Regions from separate parts of the Kluyvera ascorbata genome, predicted to be linked through region 2. Evidence: predicted binding sites of a transcription regulator. Region 2 holds the regulator's gene; each other region holds the start of a gene.
What was found. Region 2 encodes CRP, which controls carbon source genes, mostly activating them, when cyclic AMP is high. Its sites were predicted from a motif close to ATGTGANNNNNNTCACAT; they were not measured.

Region 1 (8,031 bases), 1.6 Mb from region 2:
TTATCAACGAACTGCACGTCGACGTTAATATTCAACAAATCGCGAAGATCGTTGACCAGACTGATAGCACTGCCATGATAGCCCTGGTCGTCACGCCAGATAATGGGCGCGAAGTTTTCATTCTTTGGCAACCAAAGGGTGAGCCGGTTTTTCTCCATCCAGATGCGCTCGTCAGGCGTTATCGTCAAACGTTGACGAAAATACTCAAGACGACTTTGTTCCTCTAGCGCCCGGAGTTTTCCGTTCTGCTGCCATTCGTTAATCAGTTGATTGATATTGCTACGAAGCGAAATCAGCTCCGGGCTGATCCCGAAGGAGGCCGTGATACGCAATGAGTCAAACGGTCGTGAAATCGTGTAGTAGTACTGTGGTCCACCAATTTCACGATTTTCATTAATATAGAAATCTGCGCCGCCGCTGCGCAGAATTTGCAGCGCTTCTCTGCTGCTGTCGACTTCGATAACCTGCTGGAACCTTAACGTAGGATACGCCTGCTTCACCAACCGCTGAGTCGGGTCGTTTCGCCGGAAAATGACCCGCGTATTATTGATATCACTGATGGATTTAGCCTGGCGAGTAATGCTGGCGGTAACGATGGGATTCTCAAGCAGCCGGGATGATAAAATGGTGTTCTTGAGGTGTTCTCGCGTTTGCAGCACGCTGGCGTAGAGCCCGTAGTCATGATGGGTGAAGCGCTGCTCAAAGGTGGTGCCGTCGATGGGGCGTAGCGTCAGGTTGTAGCCGTAACGCGCGTTAATCGCGTGCAGCAATTCGGGATAGAAACCCTGGAATTGACCGTGATTGTCGCGCCAGAACTCAAAGCTATCCGCATTGAGAATCCATACAGGGATAGGCGCCGCCGCTCGAATTTTTTGCGGTGGCACGGCATGAGCGCGGGGCGCCCAAAGTAGCATAAGGGTCAGTAGAACAAGGAGACCCAGCGCGTGTCGAAATCCTCGGCGGTCCTGTGTCACAAGTCAGTTCCTTTGCAGTGACTATTTCATCCATTGAAACGCTGACAAACAGCAGGGGCTTTCTGCCCATTTACCCAGTCTAGTCGACCATTCACCCAGGTGATAGTAAATAATTAATGGTTTATGTAAGGTTTTATCTACAGGTCAAAGGCAAAAATGTGACCCCATTGGTAAAAATTAAAACTACTTTTCATAAAATTTGAAAGTATGTTTGACTGGTAGTAAGGTGAGAATACTAATCGAACGACTGCGGATAACCCCGCTTAGCTTTCAGGAGAGGAAAGAATGAAAATTGCACTGATGATGGAAAATAGCCAGGCCAGCAAAAACGCGACTATTCATCATGAGTTAAAAGCCGTTGCCGATGAAAAAGGCTTCCCGGTCTATAACGTGGGTATGAGCGATGAAAACGATCATCACCTGACCTACATCCATCTGGGCATCATGGCCAGCATCCTGCTGAACTCCAAAGCGGTCGATTTCGTCGTGACCGGTTGCGGTACCGGCCAGGGCGCGATGATGTCTCTGAACATTCACCCAGGCGTTGTGTGCGGTTACTGCCTGGATCCAGCAGACGCCTTCCTGTTTGCTCAGATCAACAACGGTAACGCACTGTCTCTGGCCTTTGCAAAAGGCTATGGCTGGGGCGCAGAGCTGAACGTTCGCTACATGTTTGAAAAAGCGTTCACCGGTCGTAACGGCGAAGGCTATCCGCCAGAGCGTAAAGAGCCGCAGGTTCGCAACGCCGGTATTCTGAACCAGGTGAAAGCGGCCGTGGTGAAAGAAAACTATCTGGATACCCTGCGCGCTATCGACCCAGCGCTGGTGAAAACCGCCGTTTCCGGTCAGCGTTTCCAGGAATGTTTCTTCGAAAACTGCCAGAACAAAGAGATCGAAGCTTTTGTTCGTGAGGTTCTGGCGTAAGCCTGACGCTCAACGGATAAATAAAAACCCACGCTCAGGCGTGGGTTTTTTGTTGGTACGGTCAACGGCTCACCGTACCTTGCAACCAGACCCATCCCGGATGGGTTACTGTTTCACTTTCTTCGACACCGAACTGCCCGCATCCCGCGTTAAGTGCAGCGTATCAATCATCCCCACCAGACAAATCAGCGCGATAAAGATGAACGCCAAACGGAAGCTAATGCCTGGAACATCGCCGAGGCTCAGTATAGCGCTGACTTTCTCACCCAAACGAATACCGATAGCGCCAAGCGTTATGCCAAGGCCGATAGCCAGCTGGCTGGCGGTACTGAATAACGTGTTGGCGTAACTCATCTGGGCGGACGGTACGTCGGCAAAAGCCAGCGTACTGACCCCGGTGAACTGAATGGAGCGGAACACGCCGCCAAGGTAGAGCACCAGCATTATCACCCATACCGGCGTGTGCGGCGTTAAGAAGGCGCAGGCAACAAGCGCAATGACGTTTAACGCGCCGTTGAGCAGCAGCAGGCGGCGGAATCCCAGCTTGCGGATGAGCGGCGTCGTAGCCGGTTTAATCGTCAGGTTACCCACGAATACCGCCAGCACCAGCAGGCCGGAATGGAACGGATCCATACCGAAGCCCACCTGAAACAGCAGCGGCAGCAGGAACGGCACGGCGCTGATGGAGGCGCGGAATAGCGATCCACCGTACATCGTGACTTTAAACGTTGGGACCTGTAGGGCGTCCATACGAATCATTGGCCATTGACTGTTGCGGAAGTGGCGCAGTGCGTAATAGAAGGTGACGCCGCCGAGCACCAGCAGGCCGACGATTAACCCACCTTGTAATTTTTCAGCCCCCAGTAGTTCCATGGCATAGACCAGGCTCACCATCGAGACCGAGGTCGCCACAAATCCCGGCAGATCAAAGGGTCTCCGCTCATCGTCACGGATATTAGGGATTATCTTCAGTGCCAGAAGAATGGCGATGATGCCAAGTGGAACGTTAATAAAGAAAATCCAGCGCCAGTCTGCGACTTTGGTGATGAACCCACCAAGCGGTGGCCCAATAATGGGGGCAATCAGCGCGGGCCAGGTGAGCGTGGCGATGGCGGTAATCAATAGGTGCTTGGGCGTGGTACGCAGCACGGCGAGTCGCCCGACCGGTACCATCAGCGCGCCGCCGACGCCTTGCAAAATACGCATAGCCACAAAGCTGTGCGCGCTGGTGGCTAGCCCGCAGAAAACGGAGGAGACGGTGAAGATAGCCAGCGCAAGACTGAAGATAGTTCTGGCGCCGAAGCGATCCGCAATCCAACCGCTGGCGGGGATGAGTACGGCGAGGGTGATCAGATAGGCGCTGATGCCGATGTTCAGGTCGACGGCTTCAACGCCAAATGTTTTCGCCATATCAGGAAGGGCGGTGGCAATCACCGTACCATCCAGGAACTCCATAAAGAATGCACCGGCCACAAGCAGCGCAGCAGGGGATACCCCGCGGCTCGCCTGGGCCTGGAGAGGCTCACTCATGGTTGTTTTACCCTATCAAAATAATTTTTAAAATTTATAGCTTTTGTAGTTTTGGTAAGTGGTCGATTTCTATAACAAAATTTTTATAAATTTAACGCAATCGATAAAACTAGTGTGATTTTTGTCGCAAAACGGTTGATTTTTGTGACGGTGGTCATATTATGTGCGTAAAGACAATAACACCTGCATAACAAAACCGGAGCATCAACATGAAACAGCGCATGCGTAAAATCCTCAAAAGCATGTTTGAGAACTACTGCAAAACTTTCAAAGACGTACCGCCAGGCGCTATGTTCTGATAAAAAAAACCTGCCACGGCAGGTTTTTTTATCTTCTGCGAAAGTAGGTTACTATTACGCTCCGCAAAATAGGAGCAAAAAATGTCTCAGAACCTGACCCCGAACGATGAACTGGTTTCCGATGTGGTAGCCTGCCAGCTCGTTATCAAACAGATCCTCGACGTCATCGACGTTATCGCCCCGGTTGAAGTCCGTGAAAAAATGGCGAGCCAACTGAAATCCATCGATTTTACCGCCCACCCAGCAGGGGCTGACCCGGTGACGCTGCGAGCGATACAGAAAGCGATTGCACTGATTGAGCTGAAGTTTGCGCCACAGGATGCAACGCACTAATACGCGGTGAGGTTTCGGGCAAACGGCCCGGAATACCAATAAAAGAAGGGCGGAGACGCCGCCCTTCTGAAATCAATTAATGTTGCTGCTGAGTCACGATATTCAGCAGATGCTGGTCGGTTTGTTGAATGCAAAGACCGGCTTTTCGTGCGCTGCGAACTTCATCCAGAATCGTCTTCAGCAAGATACCATCCTGTTCCTGCTCTTCTTCCAAAGCGTTCAGGAACGTCAGGGTGTTATCGTCATGAAGCACTTTAGCTTGTTCAGTTAATTCTGACAGCGTTGAAGCACGTTGGTCATGGCCTTCGATTGTTTTCAGGAAAAGATCTTCGAGGGTCGCGCATTTATCTTCGTTGGTTTCAAAAGCTTTAACCACCGGATAAGCGCCAGACTTCTTCATATAGTCGAACACGCGCATCATCTGCGTTACGCTGGACTGAGCCCGTGAACGTAGAAACGTCGCGGTCCCATTCAGCCTATGTTCTGAGCACCACTCGCTCAAACGCAAATAATGATTAGATGCAGAAAACTCAAGATTCATCTGTGCATTAAGCTTTTGAACCATTCCTGGAACTGCCATACAAATATCCTTATTGCTGGTAGGAACGATACGCGTTAAATCGCATAGTTCGTAATAGCCGCTAACCATGCGCTATTTCCGCGTTAGAGTGTGACTACATATTACCTGTAGTCCTTGCGTCTGACTTTGGGATATTAAATCCCTTCGTCAAAAAAATAATACGCTGAGTGTAGATATAAGAAAAGTCTCATGGGTTGCTTTTTACGTTTCGTTACAACCTATATTAAAATTAACGCCATTGGCAGAGATATATTTTCTTAATGCGATGATTAACAGTGAATATAACGCGTTTGTATAATTTCCGTAAGGCTTTGTTAACATGAGGTTTGCTAGGGCTCGATGGGCATTTAAAGTGTGATCGCGATCTTGTTTTTCAATGAATATTAAAGTTAAAGCGAAATTAATACGTATTATTTACGATGAATGGCATTTTACGAATAATGTTTATCAGACAAAGCATGTATTTTTAAGTGGCTGTCTTGAATATCAAAACAAGGTTAAATTTGTTTTAGATCATTTTTGCTATTAGACAGCCGGTAGATGCTGTTTGCCGTAATTAAGGGTACGCAAGTTCTTCCCGTTTTGCCGCCTCAGGGAAGATGCGTTGATTAAAATGACAGGAGTTAAAATGAAACAGGTTGCTGTACTGCTGGCCCCAGGTTTTGAAGAAGGGGAAGCGATTGTCACGATTGATATCCTACGTCGTCTGCACATTGGCGTTGAACTGGTGTCCTGCGCTGAGTCCCGAGCGGTTGTCAGCTATCACGATATTCCGATGGTTGCCGATGCGACGCTGGCAGAACGCCTTGATACGCTGTACGACGCGGTTGTCCTGCCAGGCGGCCCTCAGGGGAGCGTGAATCTGGCGGCGAATGCCGATGTTGTTAAATTCGTCGCGGCCCACGATGCGGCAGGTAAGTTTATCTGCCCAATCTGCTCTGCGGCGGCACGTGTATTAGCAGGTAATGACTTGCTGAAAGGGCGCCGTTACGTTTGCTCCGGGGATTTATGGCAGGATGTGAAAAACGGTGAATATGTTGATGCACCGGTTGTCGAAGATGGCAATCTGATTAGCGGCAAAGGCTTTGGTCATGTCTTTGATTTCGCCTTCACCGTTGCCGCTCGCCTGCTGGGTGATGAAGCGCCGGTTCGCGACCATGCCGATCACATCTATTACCGCTGGTAATTGTTAACAAATTCCGGTTAAAGGGATTTTCCCACTCGTTATATAGATAAATCTGCTATCCCTTAGCGTGAATTGTCCGACAATTCACGCTTTCTATATGTACTTAATTGCTGAATATATGCATCACCCTACTGTAATTCTGCGGTGTGATGCCGCTCTCTTCTGGAAAACGCATTCCGGGCTATTAATGTTTCAACAACGTTAACGCTGTTAATAATACGGCTAATACTTTGTTTTATGTCTAATTTAAATCACCTATTTGATTTTTCCCTACATAAAAGAACATTAAGGCTGGAGTTAACCATGCACAAATTTACCAAAGCGCTGGCGGCCATTGGTCTGGCAGCGGTTATGTCACAATCAGCTATGGCTGAAAATCTCAAGCTCGGTTTTTTAGTGAAACAACCCGAGGAACCCTGGTTCCAGACGGAATGGAAATTTGCCGATAAAGCCGGTAAAGACCTCGGCTTTGACGTGATTAAAATTGCCGTGCCGGACGGGGAGAAAACGCTGAATGCGATTGATAGCCTGGCGGCTAGCGGCGCAAAAGGCTTTGTTATCTGCACCCCAGACCCGAAATTAGGGCCAGCCATTGTGGCTAAAGCGCGCGGCTATGACATGAAAGTGATCACCGTCGACGATCAGTTCGTCAACGCCAAAGGTAAACCGATGGAAGATGTACCGTTGGTTATGATGGCGGCGAGCGAAATTGGCGCGCGTCAGGGCCAGGAACTCTACAAAGAAATGCAAAAGCGCGGTTGGGATGTGAAAACGACCGGCGTGATGGCCATCACCGCGAACGAACTGGATACGGCGCGCCGTCGTACGACCGGTTCAATGGACGCGTTGAAAGCGGCGGGCTTCCCGGAAAAACAAATCTATCAGGTACCTACCAAATCTAACGATATCCCGGGTGCATTCGATGCCGGTAACTCCCTGCTGGTACAGCATCCGGAAGTGAAACAGTGGCTGATTATCGGCATGAACGACAACACCGTACTGGGCGGCGTGCGTGCGACGGAAGGCCAGGGCTTTAAAGCGGCCAACGTCATTGGTATCGGCATTAACGGCGTTGATGCGGTCAATGAGCTTTCTAAAGCCCAGGCTACCGGCTTCTTCGGCTCATTACTGCCAAGCCCGGATATTCACGGCTATAAAACCAGTGAACTGCTCTACAACTGGGTACAGAAAGGCGCTGAGCCACCGAAATTTACTGCGGTGACTGACGTGGTGCTGATTACCCGCGATAACTTCAAAGAAGAGCTGGCGAAAAAAGGCCTCTGAGTCCTGATAGTTCTCCCTTCGCGACAGCGGAGGGAGACGGGTCGTGTCATTGTGGAGGTTGCGATGCAACAATCTACCCCTTATCTCTCTTTCCGCGGTATTAGCAAAACCTTCCCCGGCGTAAAAGCGCTGTCCGATATTAGCTTCGATTGCTATAGCGGACAGGTGCATGCGCTGATGGGGGAGAACGGCGCGGGTAAATCCACGCTGCTGAAAATTCTCAGCGGCAATTATGCGCCAACCTCTGGGTCATTGGTGCTGCGGGGAGAAGAGATTTCTTTTGCCGATACCACTGCGGCGTTGAACGCAGGTATCGCAATTATTTACCAGGAACTGCATCTCGTCCCGGAAATGACCGTGGCGGAAAATATTTATCTAGGGCAGTTACCGAGCCGCGGCGGCTTCGTTAACCGCTCGTTGCTGAACTATGAAGCCCGGCTGCAGCTGGAGCATCTGGGTCTGGATATCGACCCCGATACGCCGCTGAAGTATCTCTCCATCGGCCAGTGGCAGATGGTGGAAATTGCCAAGGCTCTGGCGCGTAACGCCAAGGTTATCGCCTTTGACGAACCGACCAGCTCGCTATCCGCGCGCGAAATCGACAATCTGTTCAGGGTCATCCGCGAACTGCGCAAAGAAGGCAGGGTGATCATTTATGTTTCACACCGCATGGAGGAGATTTTTGCCCTCAGCGATGCGATTACCGTGTTCAAAGACGGTCGTTATGTCTGCACATTTGACGATATCAAAGCGGTCAGCCATGACCGCCTGGTACAGGCAATGGTCGGGCGTGAAATCGGTGATATCTACGGCTGGCAGTCACGCGAGTATGGCGATGAGCGTTTGCGCCTTGACCAGGTGAAAGCGCCGGGCGTTCGCACGCCAATCTCGCTTGCTGTGCGCAGCGGCGAAATCGTCGGG
Region 2 (8,031 bases):
GCCAGAGGGCCGCTGTGGGCAACGATAGGCCCGGTGACCACGAAGGTCAGCATGGTGCCGATGGTGCCGCAGGTCAGAACAAAGTTAACCAGTTTTGGTGAGGCAATTTTGGTCTGCAATGAACCCAGCGTAATGATGGAGGTATAGATAGCGCTGGAGAAGAAGCCCAGAGTCAGGATGAACCAGGCCAGATGCTGCGGCTCGCCGTGGTTGAACAGGTACATCATCACGGTCGCAATACCGGCCAGAACGGTCAGAATACGTTGCAGATCGAAGAAGCGCAGAATGAAGCTGAAGGCCCACATACCGAACATATAAGACATCCAGAAATCGCTGACCAACTGGCCTGCGTCGTTCAGGCTCATGCCCAGACCTTTGGCGTATTCCGGTACCCAGGAGATAAAGCCCAGCTGGCCCAGGATGTAACACAACGCCGCGATGGACAGGAACAGCACGCCGATGCCCCACTTCTCTTTCACTACCGGCTGGTCGCTGGTTTGCGCTTTTTTACCCAGAACCGGGAATTCACAGCCCAGGGTCAGCACGAAGATAGCAACATAGATGAGGCCGATGCAGGCATAAACCCAGTACCACTCAATAGTACGCGCCAGCAGCCAGGCTGCGAGCATTGGGAAGATCATCCCGGCCATGCTGAAGAAGGAGTCGGTGAACAGCAGACGCGCGCCGCGCTGACGACCTTCATACATATGGGTGATCAGGAAGGTACCAATGGACATGGTGATCCCGCTGACCAGGCCAAGCACGAACATCGCCGCAGAGAACAGCGCCAGGCTATGGCTGGTCATCAGCCCGATCACCGCCAGCACCATCAAAATAAAGCCGAAGCGCAGCTGGGTTTTCAGCGGCACAATTTCCATCAGCCAGGCATTGAGGAAAATAGAGATCAGGATCCCTGCGTTCAGGAAGGTAAAAGTGTTACTCATGCTGGAAACGGGCAGATTAAAGTAATCGGCGATATTTCCCATCACCATCCCGGTGACGATTACCAACGCACCGGTAAGGGCGTAGGAGAAGAAGCTGATCCATGTGAGCTTGGTACGATTGCTGTTAGTCATGACTGGCCTGTGAATAGTTGTGTAAAGCGCGTTGACTCTGCGCTGAGCGAGCAGATTTTAGTCATTGACGTGATGCATTCATAGTTTTATTACGCAAAACTTTCTTTATTACATTTTTCAATGTGATCATGATCACATAATTAAATTTATACATTCTTACCCTGATCATTATTAACCGTTTCAGTCACGTAAACTTAAGTAAAGCACTGGCCTGAGGGGCTATCCCTCTTTAGAATCAAGCCACTTGCTTTCTCTACTGCACCGTTAAAGGAATTCTCATGCTCAAATCCACTCTGGCGGCCATGGCGGCTGTGTTTGCACTCTCTGCGGTTGCGCCTGCGGCGTTAGCGGCGAAAAACGATCCGCACGTGCTGCTGACCACTTCTGCTGGCAACATCGAGTTGCAGCTGGATAGCCAGAAGGCGCCGGTCTCCGTTGAAAACTTCCTGAACTACGTTAATAGTGGCTTTTATAACAACACCACGTTCCACCGTGTGATCCCAGGCTTTATGGTTCAGGGCGGCGGCTTTAACGAACAGATGCAGCAGAAGCAGCCGAATCCACCTATCAAAAATGAAGCCGATAACGGCCTGCGCAATACCCGTGGCACTATCGCCATGGCGCGTACCGCTGACAAAGACAGCGCAACCAGCCAGTTCTTTATCAACGTTGCGGACAACGCTTTCCTGGATCACGGCCAGCGTGACTTTGGCTACGCGGTGTTTGGTAAGGTTGTGAAGGGGATGGACGTGGCAGACAAAATTGCTCAGGTGCCGACCCACAACGTCGGGCCATACCAGAATGTTCCTTCCAAACCGATTGTGATCCTGTCGGCGAAAGTCCTGCCGTAATCAGTACGGGGCGGCATCTGCATGAGGCTGCCGCCCCGTCACTAAAGTTGGTAGAATGGCGGCAGATTGAATGACCGGAGCCGCCATGATCCTGCTGATTGATAACTACGATTCCTTTACCTGGAACCTCTACCAGTATTTCTGTGAGCTGGGTGCCAGCGTGACGGTCAAACGTAATGATGACATCACCCTTGATGACATCGACGCGCTCTCCCCAGAAAAAATCGTCATTTCCCCAGGTCCCTGCACGCCGGATGAAGCCGGTATTTCTCTTGATGTTATCCGTCGCTATGCCGGTCAAACGCCGCTGCTTGGTGTCTGCTTGGGCCATCAGGCCATTGCTCAGGCATTCGGCGCGCGTATTGTTCGTGCCGAAAAAGTGATGCACGGCAAAACCTCTCCGATTACCCATCAGCAGCAGGGCGTATTCCGCGGCCTGAATAACCCGCTCACCGTGACGCGCTACCATTCGCTGCTGATCGATCCCGCAACGTTGCCCGACTGCTTTGAGGTGACGGCCCGCAGTGAAACGGGTGAAATTATGGGTATCCGCCACCGCGAATGGGATTTGGAAGGCGTACAGTTCCACCCGGAAAGCATTCTCAGCGAGCAGGGCCACGCGCTACTGGCAAACTTCCTCACGCGATAGTAGTTGCCATGACGTGATTTTTTATGCATATTTTGTGGATAAATTCTCACAATCATTGCTTCATCGTTTGCAGAAGGGCATGACATGGAAACCAAACAACCTGCTATTACCCGCGCGACCTTCGACCAGGTCATTTTGCCAATCTATGCACCAGCGGAATTTATCCCGGTGAAGGGCAAGGGGAGCCGCGTATGGGATCAGCAAGGCAAAGAGTACGTTGATTTCGCCGGCGGTATCGCGGTGACTGCGCTGGGCCACTGTCATCCGGCGCTGGTTGAAGCGCTGAAAACCCAGGGTGAGACGCTGTGGCACACCAGTAACGTCTTCACTAACGAACCGGCGCTGCGCCTTGGTCAGAAACTGGTGGACGCAACCTTCGCCGAGCGTGTGGTGTTTATGAACTCCGGAACGGAAGCTAACGAAACGGCTTTCAAGCTGGCACGTTACTATGCATCCACCCGTCATAGCCCGTACAAAACGAAAATCATCGCTTTCCATAATGCTTTCCACGGCCGTTCGCTGTTTACCGTCTCCGTTGGCGGGCAGCCGAAGTATTCCGACGGCTTTGGCCCGAAACCAGCGGATATCGTCCACGTGCCGTTTAACGACCTGCACGCGGTGGAAGCGGTCATTGATGACCATACCTGCGCTATCGTAGTTGAGCCGATTCAGGGGGAAGGCGGCGTACTGGCGGCTACGCCTGAATTCTTACAGGGCCTGCGTGCGCTGTGCGATAAGCATCAGGCGCTGTTGGTGTTTGATGAAGTGCAAAGCGGCATGGGGCGTACCGGGTCGCTGTTTGCCTATATGCACTATGGCGTGACGCCGGATATTCTCACCAGCGCCAAAGCGCTGGGCGGCGGTTTCCCGGTGAGCGCGATGCTGACCACCAACGACATTGCCAGCGCGTTCCACGTCGGCTCACACGGCTCCACCTACGGCGGTAACCCGCTGGCCTGTGCCGTTGCGGGTGCGGCATTCGATATTATCAACACTCCGGAAGTGCTTAACGGCGTGAACGCCAAGCGCGAGCGCTTTGTGCAGCACCTTCAGCATATCAACGCGAAGTACGATGTCTTTAGCGACGTGCGCGGCATGGGTCTGCTGATTGGCGCGGCGTTGAACGAGAAATACAAAGGCCGGGCGCGTGATTTCCTCTACGCCGCGGCGGACGTCGGTGTCATGGTACTGAACGCCGGGCCGGACGTGATGCGCTTTGCACCATCGCTGGTGGTGGAAGAGGTGGATATCGACGAAGGGATGCAGCGTTTCGCTCAGGCGGTCGCTAAAATCGTTAGCTAGCCCGTCGTTTTAACCAGCCTCCATGACGGGGGCGCTGTCGCCAGGCCACCGACGAGATGGTGTGCATGGTGCTCAGATGCCCCAGAATACGCTGAAGATGCTGTTCCATGGTACTTAACGGCCCATGGGACAGCGCGTCCGGCGATTCCATAATATTCACTTCACCGCTGCTTCCCGCCTCATCGTACTCCAGACGCTGTTGACAGCGCTGAAGGGCAATCTCACAGGATTCCAGATACTGCTGCGCGAGATCCGGCGTCAGCATGTTGTGCTCGCGTGCCAGCGTGGTCATGGCGTTGATATGCTCGACGATAAACTGACTGTGGGTGACCCACAGCTTCATATCTTCCAGATAGCGCGAGTTAAAGCCCGGTTCCTGCATGGCCTGGTTGAGCGTGTTGTAGAGCGTGTTGTGCGCCTGGTTTACGCGCATACGCTGATAGGCAAGCTTAGGCGCCTGCGGGTCGGGGCTCAGGATAAGACGAATGGCTTCCTGGTCGGCTTCCAGTGCCGCCTGAGCGTTTTGTCGAAGCTGACCGCTTTGCCACTGCGGCCACAGCCAGATCATCCCGCCAAAGGCAATCAGACAGCCGATGATGGTGTCGATAAAGCGCGCGACGATAAACTGCTCGCCGTTCAGCGTCAGAATTTGCAGGGTATAAACCGCGGTAATCGTAAAGCCGACGGTGGCCCAACCGTAGTGGCGACGGATTATCAGGTAGCTCCCCAGCGTGACGATAAGCATACCCGCTAACGCCAGTCCTTCTGAGATGTGGAAGTGCAGAACGACGGCGGCAATCACTAACCCTGCCAGCGTACCCGCCGCACGATGGAAAATACGTACGCGAGTTGCACCGTAGCCGTTCTGCGTGACCAGCAGCACCGTCATCAGGATCCAGTAAGGCTTTGGCAGATGCAGCGCGGCGCCCATCAGGCTGGCGATACTGAGCATTACGCTGAGCCGGGCGGCATTACGTAGCGCCGGAGATTTCAGCGACAGGTAGTTTTTGAGCGCCGCGAATAGCGGCAGGCGGCGCTCTTTATCGGCCATCAGGTTGCGCGGGTAGAGCGGGCGCTGGGAGCGCAGCACGCGGGCAATGCGGCTGAAGTGCCAGGCGCAGAACTGGCCAACCGGGTTATCTGGATGCTGGTCGGCAATTTTTTCCAGCGCGCCTATCTGCTTGTCCATATTGAAGCGGGTAGGGTAGCGGTGATAGAGAATATCGTCAGCCAGTACCCTCAGGCGTGACGCCACGGTCTGGGCGTTCCAGCGGATCACCGCTTCGGCGTGGCTGCGTTCAACCAGCTTTTGTACCTCTTCCGGCTGGTGCAGGCTGACGGAGATATGTTCTTGCAGGTCGAGCCCCACCTGGAAGGCGCGCAGCAGGCGCTTATAGTCGTTGTGCTGATTCGCGGCGAGCATATGCAGTTGCTGGTAGCACTGAGAGATGAGATCCACCACCTTCTGTTGACGAGTGAGCAGCGGCGGCAGCGCGGTGCTCGGGTCAGTGTGCTGGGTCAACAGGCTATATTTGGCTTCGCAGTACTCGGCGAGCTGTCGGTAGAGCAGGCTCAGCGATTCCCTCAGCGGCTGCTCGCGCCATATCCAGAACCACCACCAGTTAAACAGCCCATACCACAGCGTGCCGAACGCGTAGAGCAGTAGCGGCTCCCAGATGGGCATATTGCCCGCCAGGCTTAAGGTGAAGATAGAAGCAATCAGCGAGGCGGGCAGTAACCGCCCGTGCAGCGCGCTGATTTCCGCCGTGACGCCCAGCAGCAGCGCCAGCCCGGTGAGAATCAGCGGTAAGGGGATATCGCGCGCCAACAGCAGCTGTACGGCAAGGCTACATCCGGCAAACAGACAGCCACCGATAATCAGGCGTTTAAAGAAGCGCTTATGTGGGGTATCGAGGCCGGCGATATTGCAGCAGGCAGGCACCAATGAAAACAGCAGACCCTGCTGGAGATGGCCGAACAGAAGCCCGATGGCAACCGGCAGGCATAACACCAGCGTTTGCCGCAGTGCATAGTTGACTTCGGGGTGGTAAATCAGCCTGCGCCACATAGGGGGAAAAACAAAAATGGCGTATTGCTTTTACAATACGCCATTTTGGGCTGGATTAGCGGGTTCCGTAGACGACAATGGTTTTGCCGTGCGCGGAGATCAGGTTCTGATCTTCCAGCATTTTCAGAATACGGCCCACGGTTTCACGGGAGCAGCCAACGATCTGACCAATTTCCTGACGGGTGATTTTGATCTGCATACCGTCCGGGTGGGTCATAGCGTCCGGCTGTTTAGCCAGGTTCAGCAGGGTCTGAGCGATACGACCGGTTACGTCCAGGAAGGCCAGGTTACCAACTTTTTCAGAGGTGACCTGCAGACGACGCGCCATCTGAGAAGAGAGACGCATCAGAATGTCCGGGTTAACCTGGATCAGCTGACGGAATTTTTTATAAGAGATTTCAGCAACTTCACAAGCGGTTTTTGCTCGTACCCATGCGCTGCGTTCCTGGCCTTCTTCGAACAGGCCCAGCTCACCGATAAAGTCGCCCTGGTTAAGGTAAGAGAGGATCATCTCTTTGCCTTCTTCATCCTTGATGAGTACAGCCACTGAGCCTTTTACGATGTAATACAGCGTCTCTGCTTTTTCACCCTGGTGAATCAGCGTGCTCTTCGATGGGTACTTATGAATATGGCAATGAGACAAGAACCATTCGAGAGTAGGGTCTGTTTGCGGTTTGCCAAGCACCATGCGCGGTTATCCTCTGTTATAAGCTCTTCCCAGCGGCAAAAACATTGCAGCCACTGGTTGCAATAGTATCCTTCCCGTTACCTGGGAAGTCGGCTGTCGAATAGGGTCGCAGCCTGTAATGTGATGTCCTCTGCATACATGCAGTACGTTTATGTATTACCGTAGCATCCCGACTGTTTTAGCATAGCTTTAGCCGTGTGTCTCCTGGTGTCTCGCTTCAGCATGACGGCGATCGCCTTCCATTGCGAGAATTGTTATGTGCGCGTAATCTGAGAAGAAAATTGCAACCTGGGAGTTAAATATTATGCAAGCACGTGTGAAATGGGTTGAAGGGTTAACCTTCCTCGGTGAGTCTGCTTCTGGCCACCAAATTTTGATGGACGGTAACTCCGGCGATAAAGCGCCGAGCCCGATGGAAGTCGTGCTGATGGCCGCCGGTGGTTGCAGTGCGATTGACGTCGTCTCTATCCTGCAAAAAGGTCGCAATGACGTGACCGACTGCGAAGTGAAGCTCACTTCTGAGCGCCGTGAGGAGGCCCCGCGTCTGTTTACGCACATCAACCTGCACTTTATCGTCACCGGTAAAGCGCTGAAGGATGCGGCGGTATCGCGTGCGGTCGATCTGTCTGCTGAGAAATACTGCTCAGTTGCGCTGATGCTCGAAAAAGCGGTCAATATCACTCACTCTTACGAAGTGATTGAAGGCTGATTGCATGCTAGACGTAGCCCGGCCGAACGCAGTGACGCCGGGGACATTCCCGGCGTCGGTGCTTGCGCACCTCGTCCGGGCTACCTGGTCTTGATGCTAGTTCCGACCTTCCATCAGCCGCTGCACCAGCGGCGTCATGATTAATTCCATCGCCAGCACCATCTTCCCGCCGGGAACGACCAGCGTATTCATATGCGAGATAAATGAACCCTGCAACATGGCCAGTAACCACGGGTAGTCGATGTGCTCGAGATTACGGAAGTGAATCACCACAAAACTCTCGTCCAGCGACGGAATGCTTTTGGCTGCAAACGGGTTAGAGGTATCGACCGTTGGTACACGCTGGAAGTTGATATGGGTGCGGGAGAACTGTGGGGTGATGAAGTTGATATAGTCTTCCATTGAGCGCACTACGGAATCCATCACCGCCTCGCGGGAGTGACCGCGCTCACTGGTGTCACGGATCATCTTCTGGATCCACTCCAGGTTAACAATCGGCACCACGCCAACCAGCAGATCAACATGCCGCGCGACATCGTGCTGCGGTGTCACCACGCCGCCGTGCAGTCCTTCATAGAACAGCACATCGGTCGGTTCCGGTAACGGCTGCCACGGCGTAAACGTGCCGGGTACCTGGTTCCAGGGAACCGCTTCATCATAGGTATGCAGGTATTTGCGCGACTTCCCC
Region 3 (8,031 bases), 1.3 Mb from region 2:
AGCACGAGCCTGTCCAAGTTTGGCATCGATAATCAGCAGCGTTTTCATACGCCTCTCCCCTGCTGTTAGTTAAAAGGTTTCAGGTCGACACGCGCCATCATCGCGGCCAACTGGGTACGATCGGTAATGCCGACGTTGCTCTGGCTTACCGCCAGCGCGGCAACGGCAGTCGCCAGACGCAGGGTATGCTCGCTGGACTCACGCATCAGCAGGCCGTAAATCAGACCGCCAACCATGGAATCCCCCGCCCCTACCGTGCTTACCACTTCCACTGACGGCGGCTTGGCAATCCACTCGCCGGAGGCGTTAACCCACAGCGCGCCTTCCGCACCCAGTGAAATCACCACATGGGCAATGCCCTGCTCGCGCAGCGCGTGAGCCGCTTCAATCACATCTTTCATCTCAGGCAGCTTACGGCCAGCCCAGATTTCCAGCTCGCGACGGTTTGGCTTAACCAGCCATGGCGCCGCTTTCAGACCCGCAACCAGCGCTTCGCGGCTGCTGTCGAAAATAATGCACGGACACTGGCTGCGCAGGCGCGTCATCCAGTCGGTGAACGCTTCCGGGCTAACGCCCGCTGGCAGACTACCGCTCACGCACACCATGTCGAACTGACCAAGCCAGGTCAGAGAATCGTTAACAAAGCGTTCCCAGTCAGACGCGGTAACGTCAAAACCGGAGAAGTTAAAGTCGGTGACTTCGCCGTCTTTCTCGGTCAGCTTGACGTTAATACGGGTACGGCCCTGAACGACCTGGAAACGGTTAGCAATGCCCAGTTCGCTGAACAGCTGCTGAAAACCATCCTGGTTGTCTTTACCGAGGAAACCGCCAACGGTGACGTCGATGCCAAGATCTTTCAGTACCTTAGCAACGTTGATGCCTTTACCCGCTGCATGCAGACCGGTAGTACGTACCAGGTTAACTTCCCCACGCTCGATTTCTGGCGTGAACCCTACCAAATCATAGGCCGGGTTTAAGGTAATTGTGGCTACTCTTCTGCTCATTTATGCGCCCTCCCCAAGGCCTGCAGCAATGGCTTCGCCAATAGCGTCCAGCGCCTGACGAGCATCATCCCCCTGTGCCGTGAAGCGCAGGCGATGACCTTTTTTAACGCCCAGCGCGACAACCTTCATCAGGCTACGTCCGTTGGCTGGTTTACCGCTGCCGTCAAGGTTGGTTACGGTAATGTCACTGCTAAACTGTTTAATAGTATTCACCAGCACGGTGCCCGGACGGGCGTGCAGGCCATGTTCGTTACGTACGACAAACTCTTCGCTGAGCAGGTCGTCAGCCAGCGTGTCATCGCTAGTCAGCAGCGCCAGCAGAGTGGCGGCATCGGCATTCAGCAGACGTTCAGCTTTATTGTCCAGCAGCAGGTTAACCAGGCGGTTAAGCACCGCGGTCGGCTGGGCATCGGCCATCGCGACGGTAATCAGCACGGAGGCAGCAGCATCGTCAACGGTAAACGGCGTCGCCGCACGACTGACCGCAATAGCGCTGCGCAGGTTGCCTTCAGCGCTGTCGTTCAGCCAGATACCCTGGCCCAGATTCAGCGGTTGATCGTTAATCACGCGCGCCACAAAGTTAGCGTCTACCGCACCTGCTTCTTTCAGACGCGCGGCGTTCAGCGCCTGCAGCGTCACCAGGTCACTGGCGACAACGTCAATTGAGAGCGTGTCGTTATCAAGCTTCAGCGCTTCGCTTTGCTTTTCACCCATCAACAGCGCGCGCAGCTCTTCAGCGGTGGTCGCGGTTTTCAGCTGTTCAGCCACCGCATCATCGCTTAGGACGTGCGTCAGCTGACGCAGCAGGCCGAGATGTTCGTCGGAGCTGGCGGCGATACCGATGGCAACATACGCCGTCTGGCCTTCGCCCCAGGTGACGCCCTGTGGAAATTGATAAACCTGAACACCGGTTTTCAGCACCTGATCGCGGGTATCGGTGGTGCCGTGCGGAATCGCAATGCCGTTGCCAAGGAAAGTGGAGGTTTGTTGCTCACGCGCCAGCATACCGGCAACGTAACCATCAGCGACGTTGCCTGCGCTGACGAGCGCTGCAGCAACCTGTCGAATAGCCTCTTCTTTATTCGCGGCCTGCTGGCCGGGATGAATATCCTGAACAGTTAACTGGAACATGGTTCCCCTCGCTCGCTGAATTGAATCGATTCAGCTTTTGTGAGAAATAATCGCCGTACTTAGCGGGTTAGGTGCTGAAGACGACGCTGAAACGTTTCAATAATTTTGTGCCTTTCTTAATCAGCCTGCAAGTTTTGCTGACAAATTGATTGCATAAATTAGATCTACAGCACATTTCATTATCATTCTCGCCACATTTGCTGAAGCACCTGTGCGCCCTTATCAGCCGCTTCAGCTAGATGTAAGCCAGATTTTGAAATGGCCTTTTATTTTTTCGTGCCGAATTTGATTTAGGTGACTGTTCATTTTCTGAGTCGCGTCGTAAACTCCCCGCCTCTCCTTATGTGACCGATAAAACAACATGCAAAACAGTACCGCCGCCGCCCCACGGCGATCGTTTGATTTCACCTCATCGTCTTTTCTGATTGTGGCTTTTTTAACCGGTATTGCCGGTGCGCTGCAGACCCCAACATTGAGTCTGTTTCTGAGCAATGAAGTACACGTTCGCCCAGCAATGGTGGGCTTCTTTTTCACCGGCAGCGCGGTTATCGGCATCTTCGTCAGCCAGTTTCTGGCAAGCTACTCGGATAAACGTGGCGACCGAAAAAATCTGATCGTTGGCTGCTGTCTGCTTGGCGTGCTCGCCTGCGTACTGTTCGCCTGGAACCGTAACTACTTTATTTTGCTGTTTGTCGGCGTCTTCCTGAGCAGCTTTGGCTCAACGGCGAACCCGCAAATGTTCGCCCTTGCCCGTGAGCACGCCGATAAAACCGGCCGCGAAGCGGTAATGTTCAGCTCGATTATGCGTGCGCAGGTGTCACTGGCATGGGTGATTGGCCCACCGCTGGCCTACGCGCTGGCGATGGGTTTCAGCTTTACGGTGATGTATCTCAGTGCCGCAGTAGCGTTTGTGGTGTGCGGTGCAATGGTCTGGCTATTCCTGCCTACCATGCGTAAAGAGAAAGCCGCCGCCAGCGGTTCGATTCAGGCTCCGCGTACCAACCGCAAAGATGCCCTGCTGCTGTTCGTTATCTGCACGCTGATGTGGGGCACCAACAGCCTCTATATCATTAATATGCCGCTCTACATCATCAATGAGCTGCACCTGCCGGAGAAACTGGCCGGAGTGATGATGGGCACGGCTGCCGGCCTTGAAATTCCAACGATGCTCATCGCGGGCTATTTCGCTAAACGATTGGGAAAACGCTTTCTGATGCGTCTGGCGGCCGTCGCCGGGCTATTCTTCTATATAGGTATGCTGACGTTTAACAGCCCAACGTTGCTGCTCGCGATGCAGCTGCTGAACGCCATCTATATCGGTATTCTCGGTGGGATTGGGATGCTTTACTTCCAGGATCTGATGCCTGGCCAGGCAGGTTCAGCAACCACGCTGTACGCCAACACGTCGCGCGTCGGCTGGATTATCGCCGGTTCGCTGGCGGGCGTGGTGGCCGAAATCTGGAACTATCACACCGTATTCTGGATTGCGCTGGCGCTTTGCGTCGCCACCCTGGGCTGTCTGGTGCGAATTAAAGACGTTTAGGGTGCGGTAAGCGCTTCGAGGTTCAGCAAATAGGTCATCGCCGCGTCTCGGTTTACCCCGCACATTTCCCGTGCGGGCTGTAGCCCGGCGCACACTTTAGGGCGCAGCGGTGAACCAAAGATTTTACAGCGCTGGCGTTCGTCAAGCTGTACGCAGGGCGTGTTCGCCGGTTTGCCATCAGGCATGCCGGGAATTGGGCTCGAGATTGAAGGTGCAGTGCAGCAAGCCCCGCAGTCCGGACGACATTCCATCGCGGGTTCTCAGTTGTGTTGATAGGTGGTTGCGCGCACAGTACCACCTTTTGAGCAAGCATAGCAAAAGCCTTTAATTCCACTTGCCTGAAACGCCCGGCACGAGTACTTTTACGCGATATTTTTGACACCCTAGTTCACAGGATAATTGCAATGCCAAGAGCGAACGAAATTAAAAAAGGTATGGTGCTGAATTACAACGGCAAGCTGCTGATTGTAAAAAATATTGATATTCAGTCACCGAGCGCCCGTGGCGCGGCAACGCTGTACAAAATGCGCTTCTCCGACGTCAGCACCGGTCTGAAAGTTGAAGAGCGCTTTAAAGGCGACGATATGGTCGATACCGTGACCCTGAACCGCCGCTTCGTCGACTTCTCCTACATCGACGGCAACGAATACGTATTCATGGATAAAGAAGATTACACCCCGTACATCTTCACCCACGACCAGATTGCTGAAGAGCTGCAGTTCATTCCTGAAGGCGGTATGCCGGAAATGCAGGTTCTGCTGTGGGATGGCCGGGTTCTGGCGCTGGAACTGCCGCAGACGGTGGATCTGGAAATCGTGGAAACGGCTCCGGGAATCAAAGGCGCGTCGGCAAGCTCCCGTACCAAGCCAGCGACGCTGACCACCGGTCTGGTTGTTCAGGTTCCTGAATACCTGACTACCGGCGAGAAGATCCGCGTTCATATCGAAGAAAAACGCTATATGGGCCGTGCGGACTAATCTGTATCAGACAATGTGCATCGTTCTGCCTGATGGCGCTTCGCTTATCAGGCCTACTCGATAGTGCAAACAAAAAGGGCAGCCGTTTTGGCTGCCCTTTTTTATTTCGGGAAAATGACGAATTACAACAGATCGCGGAACTTAGTCATTTTCAGCGCCAGCTCGACGCCGCGTACTTCCGCCAGACCTTTCAGACGACCAATCGCCGAGTAGCCCGGGTTGGTTTTCTTCTTCAGGTCGTCCAGCATCTGGTGACCGTGGTCAGGACGCATTGGAATAGGACGCAGATCGCCCGCTTTCTTACGACGCTGTTCTTCGGTCAGGATGGCATCAACCACCGCTACCATGTTCACGTCGCCCTGCAGGTGAGCGGCTTCGTGGAAGGTTTTTGGGTTCCCTTCACGGCAGGTAGAACGCAGGTGCGTGAAGTGGATACGGTCGCCGAAGGTCTCGATCATTTTCACCAGATCGTTATCCGCGCGCACGCCGTAAGAACCGGTACACATGGTGAAACCGTTGTTGATGCTATCGACGGTCTCTTTCAGCCACTGCATATCTTCGATGGTAGAAACGATACGCGGCAGGCCAAGGATTGGGCGCGGTGGATCGTCCGGGTGAACGGCAAGGCGCACGCCAACTTCTTCAGCAACCGGCACGATGGCGCGCAGGAAGACGGCCATATTTTCACGCAGATTTTCTTTGCTGATGTGGTCATATTCCGCGAGGCGCGCACGGAACTGATCCAGGGTATAACCCTCTTCCGCACCCGGCAGGCCAGCAATGATGTTGCGGGTCAGCTTCGTCACTTCCGCTTCGGTCATCGCCTGGAAATATTCCTGCGCCTGACGCTGCTCTTCAGCGGTGTAATCCGCCTGCGCGCCTTCACGCTTCAGGATATGCAGTTCAAACGCGGCGAATGCAATCTGATCAAAGCGCAGGGCTTTAGAACCATCCTCCAGCGTGTACTCGAGGTCGGTACGCGTCCAGTCGAGGATAGGCATAAAGTTGTAGCAGACGGTGTCAATGCCACATTCAGCCAGGTTTCGGATGCTCTGCTGGTAATTAGCAATCCAGGTTTTGTATTCACCGGAGCCGGTTTTAATGTCTTCGTGAACCGGGATACTTTCAACAACGGACCAGGTCAGGCCTTTTTCAGCCAGCATCGCTTTGCGCTGTTTAATTTCTTCAACCGGCCATACCTGACCGTTTGGAATGTGGTGCAATGCCGTTACGACGCCCGTCGCGCCAGCCTGACGCACATCATCAAGAGATACCGGATCGTTCGGACCGTACCAACGCCAGGTTTGTTCCATTGCTCAACCCTCTAAAGTTGTTATACCAATAAAATCACTGTTAATGACGACTACCATACATGTTTATTTATGAGCGTCAATAAATCCGCTGGGATTGATTGATCAAGCTCACATTAACGCGATAAATACGGCATACCAATTTAATTTGCTGTCATATAACTTTACACTGCAAACGTTAATTAATCGTTAATCGGATGTGTGAACAATGAATACAATCGCCTCAAGTGCCCTCCCCGCCCACGTGCAGTTACCTCAATATGATAGACAACAGCTACGTTCGCGGATTGTGCATTTTGGTTTTGGTGCCTTCCACCGCGCCCACCAGGCGCTGTTAACCAACCGGGTGCTGAACCAGCACGGTGGCGATTGGGGAATTTGTGAAATCAGCCTTTTCAGCGGCGATGTGCTGATGAGCCAGCTTCGTCAGCAGGATCACCTATTTACGGTGATGGAAAAGAGCGCTACGGGCAACCAGCCGATCGTGATTGGCGCAGTTCACGAATGCCTGAACGCTAAGCTTGACTCGCTTTCCGCCATCATCGAAAAATTCTGTGAGCCTGAGGTGGCGATCGTCTCACTGACGATCACCGAAAAAGGCTACTGCATCGATCCGGCGACTGGCCATCTGGACTTTACCCAGCCGCGGATCGTCCACGATCTTGAACATCCAACCGAACCGCACTCTGCACCAGGCATTCTCGTAGAAGCACTGCACCGCCGCCGTGATCGTGGACTACCTGCCTTTACCGTTCTCTCCTGTGACAATATCCCTGATAACGGCCACGTAGTGAAAAACGCCGTGCTGGACATGGCTACCCGCCGTGACCCCGCGCTTGCGAGCTGGATTGCTGAACATGTCAGCTTCCCAGGCACCATGGTCGACCGTATCGTGCCCGCGGCAACCGAAGCGTCGCTGGCAGAAATCAGCCAGGAATTAGGCGTAGTAGACCCGTGCGCCATCAGCTGCGAACCGTTTATTCAATGGGTGATTGAAGACAACTTTGTTGCCGGACGCCCTGACTGGGGCAGCGTCGGGGCACAGATGGTGAGTGACGTGCTGCCGTGGGAAGAGATGAAACTGCGTATGCTCAACGGTAGCCATTCCTTCCTTGCCTACCTCGGTTATCTTGCCGGTTATGCGCACATCAGCGACTGTATGCAGGATGAATCCTACCGCCGTGCCGCACGTCATCTGATGATGGCCGAACAGGCTCCTACGCTGCGGATTACCGATGTGGACCTCGGCGCGTATGCTGACAGCCTTATCGACCGCTTCAGCAACCCGGCGCTACAGCACCGTACCTGGCAGATTGCGATGGACGGTAGCCAGAAGCTGCCACAGCGCCTGCTTGACGGCATTCGCATTCATCTCAAAAATGGCAGCCGCTGGCCGCTGCTGGCGTTAGCCGTGGCAGGCTGGATGCGCTACGTGAGCGGGGTCGATGATGCTGGTCAACCGATTGACGTGCGTGACCCGCTGGCGGAAAAAATCCGCGGTATTGTGGATAACAGCACGGATGAGAACCGCGTTGCAGCGCTGCTGACGCTGCAAGAAATCTTCGGCATCGATTTACCTGCCAATCCGCAGTTTGTCGCGGCGGTCCAGCAAGCCTGGCAAAATCTGGTTCATCAGGGCGCACGCCAGGCCGTGCTGACCGCGCTCAATAGTTAGCATTTTCTGCTGTTTTGCGGACTAACAGTGGATTGGTCCGCCTTAACGCTTCTCTTTTTGACGCTGCTTCGCCAGGATAAAGTGATCCAGTTAACACTATCACTATGTCCTCGGCGGAGTTTTCGTGACTAAAACCAATCTGATCACCGGCTTTCTCGGCAGCGGGAAAACCACTTCAATTCTCCATCTGCTCGCCAATAAACCCACCGACGAAAAATGGGCCGTGCTGGTCAATGAGTTTGGCGAAGTCGGCATTGATGGTGCTCTGCTGGCGGACAGCGGTGCGCTACTAAAAGAGATCCCCGGCGGCTGCATGTGCTGCGTGAACGGCCTGCCGATGCAGGTGGGCCTGAATACGCTGCTGCGTCAGGGAAAACCCGACCGTTTGCTG

Region 1: the regulator CRP is predicted to act here: its motif matches at 5,971-5,988, upstream of MY052_RS09340 (arabinose ABC transporter substrate-binding protein).
Region 3: the regulator CRP is predicted to act here: its motif matches at 6,065-6,082, upstream of MY052_RS07950 (mannitol dehydrogenase family protein).

What each region holds. Positions count from the first base shown of each region.
Region 1 is NZ_CP096201.1:1,979,250-1,987,280, forward strand. Features, by position in the region: gene MY052_RS09305 (HD domain-containing phosphohydrolase) at 1-884, opposite strand, end outside; gene MY052_RS09310 (RpiB/LacA/LacB family sugar-phosphate isomerase) at 1,260-1,898, shown strand; gene MY052_RS09315 (MFS transporter) at 2,004-3,428, opposite strand; gene azuC (stress response protein AzuC) at 3,638-3,727, shown strand; gene MY052_RS09325 (DUF2766 family protein) at 3,809-4,060, shown strand; gene MY052_RS09330 (non-heme ferritin-like protein) at 4,137-4,640, opposite strand; gene MY052_RS09335 (DJ-1/PfpI family protein) at 5,269-5,826, shown strand; gene MY052_RS09340 (arabinose ABC transporter substrate-binding protein) at 6,130-7,110, shown strand; gene araG (L-arabinose ABC transporter ATP-binding protein AraG) at 7,174-8,031, shown strand, end outside.
Region 2 is NZ_CP096201.1:403,261-411,291, forward strand. Features, by position in the region: gene tsgA (MFS transporter TsgA) at 1-1,076, opposite strand, end outside; gene ppiA (peptidylprolyl isomerase A) at 1,355-1,927, shown strand; gene pabA (aminodeoxychorismate synthase component 2) at 2,013-2,576, shown strand; gene argD (bifunctional acetylornithine/succinyldiaminopimelate transaminase) at 2,661-3,878, shown strand; gene MY052_RS01825 (YccS/YhfK family putative transporter) at 3,871-5,946, opposite strand; gene crp (cAMP-activated global transcriptional regulator CRP) at 6,002-6,634, opposite strand; gene MY052_RS01835 (OsmC family protein) at 6,939-7,343, shown strand; gene MY052_RS01840 (phosphoribulokinase) at 7,440-8,031, opposite strand, start outside.
Region 3 is NZ_CP096201.1:1,680,522-1,688,552, reverse strand. Features, by position in the region: gene fruA (PTS fructose transporter subunit IIBC) at 1-48, opposite strand, end outside; gene fruK (1-phosphofructokinase) at 66-1,004, opposite strand; gene fruB (fused PTS fructose transporter subunit IIA/HPr protein) at 1,005-2,135, opposite strand; gene setB (sugar efflux transporter SetB) at 2,497-3,678, shown strand; gene MY052_RS07965 (YkgJ family cysteine cluster protein) at 3,675-3,929, opposite strand; gene yeiP (elongation factor P-like protein YeiP) at 4,083-4,655, shown strand; gene uxuA (mannonate dehydratase) at 4,778-5,968, opposite strand; gene MY052_RS07950 (mannitol dehydrogenase family protein) at 6,174-7,640, shown strand; gene MY052_RS07945 (CobW family GTP-binding protein) at 7,765-8,031, shown strand, end outside.